Regions from separate parts of the Trichocoleus desertorum AS-A10 genome, predicted to be linked through region 1. Evidence: predicted binding sites of a transcription regulator. Region 1 holds the regulator's gene; each other region holds the start of a gene.

The links. Region 1 encodes HrcA, which represses chaperone genes, less so after heat shock. Its sites were predicted from a motif close to ANTTAGCACTCNNNANTNNNGAGTGCTAANT; they were not measured.
Region 2: groL (chaperonin GroEL) is a predicted target of HrcA. The motif match lies at 1,442-1,472, and genes of this name have one in related genera.
Region 3: groES (co-chaperone GroES) is a predicted target of HrcA. The motif match lies at 1,586-1,616, and genes of this name have one in related genera.

Annotation. Positions count from the first base shown of each region.
Region 1 covers NZ_JAMPKN010000005.1:46,740-50,022, forward strand. The annotation lists gene coaE (dephospho-CoA kinase) at 1-512, opposite strand, end outside; gene hrcA (heat-inducible transcriptional repressor HrcA) at 632-1,726, opposite strand; gene NDA01_RS09880 (rhodanese-like domain-containing protein) at 2,145-2,501, opposite strand; gene NDA01_RS09885 (hypothetical protein) at 2,613-3,283, opposite strand, start outside.
Region 2 covers NZ_JAMPKN010000002.1:245,190-248,472, reverse strand. The annotation lists gene NDA01_RS04930 (ATP-dependent Clp protease ATP-binding subunit) at 1-480, shown strand, start outside; gene NDA01_RS04925 (SDR family oxidoreductase) at 573-1,394, shown strand; gene groL (chaperonin GroEL) at 1,500-3,185, shown strand.
Region 3 covers NZ_JAMPKN010000003.1:229,353-232,635, forward strand. The annotation lists gene NDA01_RS07860 (hypothetical protein) at 11-973, opposite strand; gene groES (co-chaperone GroES) at 1,763-2,074, shown strand; gene groL (chaperonin GroEL) at 2,217-3,283, shown strand, end outside.

The DNA of each region.
Region 1 (3,283 bases):
TGCTGAACTGACGCACACTGAATCACCCACACCTCAGTGACCAGATCGGTCATGCGGGCTTCAAACAGCAAAGGCACTACCAGGACCACTGTGGGGTAAGCTTCTGCGGGTAAGGCTTGCAGTTGCGACTCCATGCGATCGCGCACGTACGGATGAATGCGCTGTTCCAACCACAATCGCTCGGCAGAGCTACTAAAGATAATCTTACCTAGGCGGCGGCGATCAAGGTCTCCATTGGCCAATAGGATACCAACGCCATAACGTTCAACAATTTCTTGAAACACATCTGAGTCTGGACCAACCGCTTCTCTAGCGTACAAATCGGCATCCAAAATGGGTAGCTGATAAGCAGAAGCTAGATAGTCAGAAACGGTTGTTTTGCCCATCCCAATTCCCCCAGTCAAACCAATTACCCGTTGGTCAGAGATTGGGGTCTGGGAAGCAGATGGCTGGGTCAGCTTTAGATCTGTAGAGCCGCGCTGTTCACGAAGGGTGTTTAAGCTTTGACTCATATCGTGAACCCGTACAGTTATGCAAAATGGTTGATTAAAGGCTTTTCGAGCCGTGGATCAGCACTCTAGGAAATTTTAACAAGTGAGATTACCTAGAAGAATAAAAGTTTGGCTTTCAATCAGCTTAAAGTTTCAGAGAGAAAATCAGCTGCCGCTTCTACCATCGCGATCGCATTTTCATACACCATGCGAGTCGGCCCCAAAACTCCCACACTACCAACGGGGACTGTGCCTCGTCGATAGGTGGCAGAAATCAGCGTACAAGTACGAATTGGTTCTAATCGATTTTCAGCTCCAATCCGCACCGTCGCTCTTTTACCTACTGAGTCAGAATCAGGGTATTCAAAAATTAAAGGCCACAGTTGGTCTTGTTCTTCCTCTAACAGGTGAATAATGGTTTGAATCTGTTGCAATTCCGAAAATTCTGGATGGCGTAACACCTCTGAAACGCCACTGACCAAAATTTGGGTTGTGCGGGGTGATTGAGTTCGCCGCATCAAATCAGCTAGTGAAGCTCGCAAACCATCTGCGTATTGTTCAAATTCTCGGCCCAGCTCGCTCCAGTCCAGCGAAGGCAATTCCGCCAGCGATCGCCCCCGCAGTTGATGATTCAAGAAATTGGATAAAATTTGCAACTCTCGCTCAACCAACTCCGGGTCTGCCAAGGCCTCCACTTGATTTTGAGCTGAGTCAGCTTGGGGCAGTTCCATCAAAACCGATTGGGTTTCATAAGCATCTGTCACCACAATCAGCATCACCTGCCTCGGCTCAATCTGCACGATTTGCAAATGGCGCAGTCGAGCCATGTTGGTCTGAGGCATCGTCACCAAAGTCACGTAACCACTCAGGGTTGCTAGAATTTGGGCCGCGCCTCGAAGCAAAGCTTCAAAACTCCAGCTATCCGAGTTCAGGCGATCGCTAAACAGTTGATCGACTTGGCGAGCCAAAGTCTCGGAAGGAGTAATTAACTGATCAACATAAATGCGATAACCAGAATCGGAAGGAATCCGCCCTGCTGAAGTATGTGGTTGATAAAGCAGCCCCGCCTTTTCTAAATACCCCATCGCGCTGCGAATCGTGGCTGGGCTGACACTCAGGTTATATTCTTCTACCAAAGCTTTTGAACCCACAGGTTCTGCGGTCGCAATGTAGTGACGGACGGTTGCCCAAAGAACCCGTTGCTGTCGATCGGTGAGATTCACTTGTACAGGCATGAGATCGGTAGCTGAATTTAACTGAGCTTCAAAAAATTGTCAAAAAATAAAGATTAAGTTAAGAAGGCCTACAAAAAGGGATTTACTGTTAGTCTTCCGTCTTTCCCGTCTTGGTTGAGAGCCTTAGAACCAGTGATTAAACTGACGATTCGAGTAGTGACTAGACTCTGATTGGTACTGGGATGCCACCAACATAGCAGATGCTTGGTTGTCTCTTTCGGACTGCTCCGTCAGCAGTAGCAAAAATAACCATCTTCCTGAGGCCTTGGAAGATCCTACTAGCTGCGATCGCTTCCAGCTTCTACTCAGTGACTATAGTCTATTAGTCCTCAATTCAGCAGCCCAAGTTCCTAAGCAGGTAGTTGTCGTGTTACAGCTAGCACTTGCAATGAAGAGCAACGACCCGTAACCCAGAACGCTAGTAACGAGGAATTGATGAATCAACTAAAACAGCGTATGCTTCGATGCCACCCTCAACATTCTTGATATTGGTGAACCCCTGGCTAGCTAACCATTGACACATCTGTGCTGATCGCATCCCGTGGTGGCAAAGCACAATCGTTTCTGCCTGGGGGTCGAAGCGGTTTTGTACTTGCTCTGACCAAGCTGCATATTCACTGAGCGGCAAATTAGTAAAGCCGGAGATGTTGGCGATCGCAACTTCTTGCGGTTCTCGTACATCAACCAACTGCAAGCCCTCAGGTGTTGCTAAACGTTTTGCCAGTTCCTCAACGCTCATTTGAGTAAAAGCTGGATTCGTAGATTGGTTGGTCATGAAATTGCCCGCTTGCTGGATCGCTCAGCCATAGACTCTAAACTGATTTTATCTGGGTTTAGAGCACTCTTGTCAGCTCAGTAGTGCCAAGTGCTAATGACGACTCAATACTTAACTTGTAGAGCAGAGGAATTCTAAGCGACAGAACGCTTGCCCAGCTTGTAGTGAACAAGGTTGCGTTCCTCGATTGGTGAGCTGCACCATGACTTCAGGAGTTTCTACGGCTCCAGCTTCATTGGTTTGTACTGTTGGTTCAAACCAAGCCACGGTTAGTTGATGTTGGCTGCGGAGCGCTTTGACTAGCTGGACTTGCACCGCAGAAGTCAAGCCCTTTAGTTGAAAGCCTAATTGACAAACGATGGTCTGTCCCGGTTCTAAAGTAATGCGATCGCAGCGTTTTGATATCCCCAAAGGCCCCTCTTGATAGGGTGCCTGCACCAAAAAATTCCGGGTTAGCCAGCAAGCAACAACTGTGGTTGCCAGATTCCCGGCAGTTTGGGGCGGGACCAAGGCAGGCGCAACCTTCACAACTGGAAAGCGCATTAAATGAGGTAGTTTTACTAAGTCAACTGCTGGCGTTCTACGAGTAGGCGTAGGGGATGCTGACCATACAGCCCTGCTTTGAATCGTGGTTTCTCTTGAAGTTTTAGTCAAAGCAGATGCAGAAGTTTGAGCCATGCCAGGTAAGGGGCCAGACAACGGAGAGATGGATGCCTCAGCTTCTATAACGCTGGGTTGATCAGCCAATGGAGAGTTCACTGACTCAGCTTCTTCAAACACGT
Region 2 (3,283 bases), on a different contig from region 1:
AAGGTAATTGAGAAGGGTGGCGGTGGTCTCGGCTTTGAGTTCTCAGCAGAGAGCCAAGCTGATTCTCAGTACAACCGCATCCGCTCGCTGGTCAACGAAGAACTGAAACAGTACTTCCGCCCAGAATTCCTTAACCGTCTTGACGAGATTATTGTCTTCCGTCAACTTACGAAGGACGAGGTCAAGGAAATCGCCGACATCATGCTAAACGAGGTCTTCCGTCGTCTCGGCGAGCAAGGCATCACGCTGGAAGTCACTGAGCGGTTCAAGGATCGGTTGGTGGAAGAAGGCTACAACCCCAGCTATGGTGCTAGACCGTTACGTCGAGCCATCATGCGGTTGTTAGAAGATAGCCTCGCTGAAGAAATCCTCTCTGGCCGAATCCAGGATGGCGACACCGCCGTTATGGATGTAGATGAGGGTCAGGTGAAGGTGCTGAAAGGTGAGAAGCGCGAGCTACTGCCTCAAGCGGCCGAATAGCCTTTAGTTCTGAGAAATAACTAATAGTTAAGCGGTAGAGCGTTAAATCCTCTACCGTTTTTTTGTGTTTGCTGAAGAAGAAAGGAGGATCTGTGAAAGTTGCAATTATTGGCTGTGGGTATGTCGGGATGGCAACCGCTCGACATTGGCAGCAAGCGGGCTGGACTGTCACGGCTACCACAACCAGCGTGCCGCGTTTGTCAGAACTGGAGGCGATCGCAGACCATGCCGTTTTAGCCCAAGGCAATGATGAAACCTCACTAGCTGAGGCTTTGGCGGATCAACAAGTCGTGCTGCTGAGTGTGGGGGCGCGTACCCCTAACAGCTATGAAGAAACTTATCTGCACACCGCCAAAACTTTAGTTAAGGTTCTCGCTCAAACGCCGAGTGTGCAGCAACTCATTTACACAGGGAGCTATGCCGTTTATGGTGACCAGCAGGGCAATTGGGTAGATGAAACCTCACCCGTTCAACCTGCCAACCGCAACGGTGAAATTCTGGCGGAAACTGAACAGGTATTGCTCAACACTGCGAATTCTCAACTCAAGGTTTGTGTACTGCGGCTAGGCGGTATTTATGGGCCAGGACGAGAACTCCAGCGAATTTTTGGGCGAGCGGCGGGCACGACTCGACCAGGAACAGGAGCAGAGCCGAGTAATTGGATTCACCTAGATGACATCGTGGGCGCGATCGCCTTTGCCCAAGAGCACCAACTCCAGGGAATATATAATCTGGTGCAAGAAGTGACGCTAACCAGTCGAGAACTGATTGAGCAGGTGTGTCAGCGCTACAATCTAGCCCCTGTGAATTGGGACGAATCGCAACTTAGTGCTCGCCCCTACAATGCGAAGGTATCTAACCAAAAGCTCAAAACTGCGGGATACCGATTCATCCATCCTGAATTGCAAGTGTAAGGCGATCGCTGGTTTAACCCTGCTTATTTCTACAAAGAAGGCGATCGGTTTAGCACTCATTCCGATAGAGTGCTAAATTCTAGTTGGAAGCGTAGGGAACGAAATATGGCAAAAATTGTTGCATTCAGCGAAGAATCTCGGCGAGCGTTGGAACGAGGTGTGAATGCGTTAGCAGATGCCGTTCGGATTACTCTAGGGCCCAAAGGCCGCAACGTGGTGCTAGAGAAAAAGTACGGGGCACCTCAGATCGTTAATGACGGTGTCACGATCGCGAAAGAAATTGAACTCGAAGATCCTTTAGAGCAGACGGGAGCCCAGCTAATTCGGGAAGTGGCTTCTAAAACCAAGGATATTGCTGGGGATGGTACCACGACTGCCACAGTGCTAGCCCAAGCTCTGATTCGAGAAGGCTTAAAGAATGTGGCTGCGGGTACTAATCCGGTGAGCCTCCGCCGGGGGATCGAAAAGGTAGTAGCTCTCTTAGCAGAAGAAATCAGAGCGGTCGCGAGACCCGTTGAAGGAGACGCGATCGCTCAAGTTGCCACTGTTTCTTCCGGTGGTGATGAAGAAGTAGGAGCCATGATTGCCGAAGCCATGAATCGGGTGGGCAAAGATGGCGTAATCACCGTAGAAGAATCGAAGTCTCTATCTACCGAACTTGAAGTCGTAGAAGGGATGCAGTTCGACCGGGGTTACATTTCTCCCTACTTCGTCACCGATGGCGAACGGATGCTGGTGGACTACGAAAACGCCCGCATTTTGCTCACAGACAAGAAAATTGGTTCCATCCAAGAGCTAGTGCCTGTTCTGGAGAAAGTTGCTCGCTCTGGTCAGCCGCTATTGATTATTGCTGAGGACATTGAGGGTGAAGCCCTTGCTACCTTGGTAGTCAACAAAATGCGGGGTGTCTTGAATGCTGCTGCCGTAAAAGCTCCCAGCTTTGGTGAACGCCGCAAAGCCATGTTGCAAGATATTGCCGTGGTGACTGGCGGCCAGATGGTTTCTGAAGATGTCGGCCTGACCTTGGATGCCGTCTCTCTAGAGATGTTGGGAACCGCTCGGAAAGTAACGATCACTAAAGACAACACCACGATTGTGGCTGAGGTTAGCGATCGCACAAAATCTGACATTGAAAAGCGAGTCAGCCAAATTCGCCAAGAGCTAGAAAGAACCGACTCAGACTACGACAAAGAAAAGCTGCAAGAACGCCTCGCTAAGTTAGCAGGTGGCGTGGCTGTGATCAAAGTCGGGGCAGCGACTGAAACCGAACTGAAAGACCGGAAACTGCGGATCGAAGATGCTTTGAACGCTACCAAAGCAGCCGTAGAAGAAGGCACAGTACCCGGTGGTGGGGCTACCTTGATCCACTTAACTAAAAAGGTGGAAGAAATCAAAGCCCAGCTAAACGATGAAGAGAAGATTGGGGCTGATATCGTGATTAAAGCTTTGGAAGCACCTTTGCGTCAGATTGCTGACAACGCAGGGGTTGAAGGCTCTGTCATCGTGGAAAAAGTGCGTGACATGGACTTCAACATGGGCTACAACGTCATTTCTGAGAAGTTCGAGGACATGATCGCCGCTGGGGTGATTGACCCTGCTAAAGTTGTGCGATCGGCGCTGCTAGATGCGGCTTCTGTCGCTAGCATGGTCTTGACCACAGAAGCTGTGATCGTCGAGCGACCTGAGAAGAACCCTCCTGCTGGTGCTCCAGATATGGGCGGCATGGGCGGTATGGGTGGCATGGGCGGCATGGGTGGCATGGGTGGTATGGGCGGCATGGGCATGATGTAGGCCTGCTGCTACAACGCTAGTTTGAACATCTAAACTCATTGGAGCAGTAGCTATTACAAGCTGCTGCTTTTTTAGCTTTAGGCGTAAAACTTCATCCC
Region 3 (3,283 bases), on a different contig from region 1:
AGGATTAAGTTTAGGGTTGGCGATCGCGCTTTCGCCCTCTTAGCCAAGCTCCAATTCCCAATACGCCCAATCCCAGCAGACTGCCAACAGAACTGGATTCAGGAATTACAGTCGGGTTAGTCGTTGGAAAGAGGTTGCCGTAAATTTGCACATTGATATCTGATGACTTATTCCAGCCACCCCGCCCTGATAAACCACTAGCGCCATAAGTTCCTGGTAGACCCAGGTTATTGGAGTTCCAGGTGCCAACATAATCTGGCGTACCCTGCTTAATCCGCAGTAGCCGATAGAAATCATCTGCTCCTGCTGAGGGGGAGCCACTTAAAGCAGCATTGGATGCATGAAGGACAGGAAAGACATTCCAAGTGTCTAGGCTAGTAAAGCCATTGCCATCGACAAAGAACTGGTACAGTTGGCCTCCCTCAATCGCCCAATTGAGACCCGTAAAATCTATTTGCCAAATCTTACGGTATAGCTGAACTGGTTCTGCCCAATAGTTTCCACCATCCACATAGGTGACTTGAGAAATCTTAATCTGGGGGTCAGAACCATTGGTTGGTCCACTGTGGACTGTGCTCAATCCAGCTGCTCCTGAGTCTACCTGACCACCCCATAAGGTGAAGCTCTGCCAGAAGTTATTAGGAATCGTTGCTGCTGTATTCGCAACTCCAATCACTGCCCACACTCGCAAGGTGTCAACTAGATACTTTTGTCCTGCGATGCCAAACGAAAAGTCGTCGCCCAAGGGGTAAGAGTAGCCAGAGCCTATGCGATCGGCAAATCCCCAACTAATATTGCTACGGTCTGGATCAAAGGCAGGATGATTGGGGGCTGTATTATTGATGTTTTCGTTGGGTAATCCCCGGTCGAATAGTAAGGTTGCCTGAGCATCAGAACCAAAGCCCGTTGCTAGCGCTAGTGCTAGGAATAGAGATTGAAGGGCTGTACCTGTAGAGATCCCCATAAAATTCATGGTTCTCGAAAATGCATGATGGGGTTGGAAGTGGCCCAACCGAACTCTTTCCGCGACTGGGTAAAGCTGGCTAGGAAAGCTATAACTAACTGTGGCTAAACCAACTAACTGTAGATCAACTGAATCTGCTTAGGTTGCGATCGCAAGTACAAACTCTAAACCGAACTTCCAATGTTAAGTTGGCATGTCCTGATTTAAGAGCCCTAGTGTCCCTACGTAGAATTATCCAAAAAAATACATTCCAACTCTGATTGTAAAGGGTGAATGAATTTAAGCTTAGGTTGGATAAAAAGCTTTGGTAGCTAAGGCTACAAGGCTGAAACCTGATTTTTGATCATTCAGACCTATACGAATATTCAGGATTGAATTTCTGAATCAGCCAGTAAAAACACGGTATGTAGGACTTGATACAAAATTTAATTTTGCCCGTTTTTAGTCAAGAGCCAGATAAGAGGCTAAAAGCAGCACGAGCGCTTTAAGTGCATCAGCTCGAAACGATTAACACACAGGGATAGTAGCGATCGCCTATCGGTAAGACTGCAACCAGCAACAAATTTTAAGTTCGGGAACCCGTACAGCCGAATCAGTTGCAATCGTATCTGACCTTGGGTAGATTAGCACTCAGGGATGGAGAGTGCTAACGCCTCAATCCCCCGGATCAGATCGACCTATGACTGTGGACAAAAGCTTAGTGCTACAGCATGGGTTACGACATTTCAGGTTTGGCTTGACTAGACTGGGCCTGCCGAAATTGAACTGGATCTAAACCTGTAGTGTGGAGAATTTTTTATGGCAGCTGTATCTCTAAGCGTTTCTACCGTTAAGCCTTTGGGCGATCGCGTATTTGTTAAAGTCAGCGCGGCTGAAGAAAAAACCGCAGGTGGCATCCTTCTGCCTGACAACGCTAAGGAGAAGCCTCAGGTTGGAGAAGTTGTCCAAGTAGGTCCTGGCAAGCGTAACGACGATGGTGCTCGTCAGGAACTCGAAGTACAAATTGGGGACAAAGTACTGTACTCCAAGTATGCAGGGACCGACATAAAATTGGGTACCGAAGAGTACGTATTGCTCTCTGAGAAAGATATTCTCGCGATTGTTTCATAGTTTAGAAATCATTAGCCATTAACTGCTGAGGGTTGAACAAAGCTGCATCCTAAAGCTGGCACGAGTTAATTGCTAATTGCTAAACGCCAAAGCTTTCAAGATTCCATCTAATTCGTTGTCCTCATTACTGAACTTAAATCCTATGGCTAAGCGCATCATTTACAACGAAAACGCTCGTCGTGCTCTAGAAAAAGGCATGGACATCCTGGCTGAAGCTGTGGCTGTCACCTTGGGTCCCAAAGGCCGCAACGTAGTTCTAGAGAAGAAGTTCGGCGCACCCCAAATCGTCAACGATGGTGTCACGATCGCCAAAGAAATTGAACTTGAAGATCACGTTGAGAACACTGGCGTTTCCTTGATTCGCCAAGCTGCTTCTAAGACCAACGATGCAGCGGGTGATGGTACTACTACTGCAACCGTGCTGGCTCACGCCATCGTCAAGGAAGGTCTGCGTAACGTGGCTGCGGGTTCCAATGCGATTTCCCTCAAGCGCGGTATCGACAAAGGTACAGGCTTCTTGGTGGACAGAATTAGAGAGCACGCTCGCCCTGTTGAAGATTCCAAGGCGATCGCGCAAGTCGGTGCCATCTCTGCGGGTAACGACGATGAAGTTGGCCAAATGATTGCCAACGCAATGGATAAGGTGGGCAAGGAAGGCGTGATTTCCCTAGAAGAAGGGAAGTCCATGACCACCGAACTAGAAATCACCGAAGGGATGCGCTTTGATAAAGGCTATATCTCTCCCTACTTCGCTACCGACACCGAGCGGATGGAAGCAGTTCTAGATGAGCCTTTCATCTTGATCACCGACAAGAAAATTGCTTTGGTGCAAGATTTGGTGCCCGTACTAGAGCAAGTGGCTCGTGCTGGTCGCCCCTTGGTCATCATTGCAGAAGACATCGAGAAAGAAGCGCTCGCAACTTTGGTTGTGAACCGTCTACGTGGTGTTCTAAACGTTGCGGCTGTTAAAGCTCCTGGCTTTGGCGATCGCCGTAAGGCCATGCTCGAAGACATCGCTGTTCTAACTGGTGGTCAACTGATTACCGAAGATGCAGGTCTGAAACTAGATAGCACCAAGCTAGATAGCCTAGGTCGCGCTCGTCGCATCACCTTGACCAAAGACACCACCACCATCGTCGCTGAAGGCAACGAAGCTCAAGTCAAAGCTCGTGTTGAGCAAATCCGCCGTCAAATGGAAGAAACTGATTC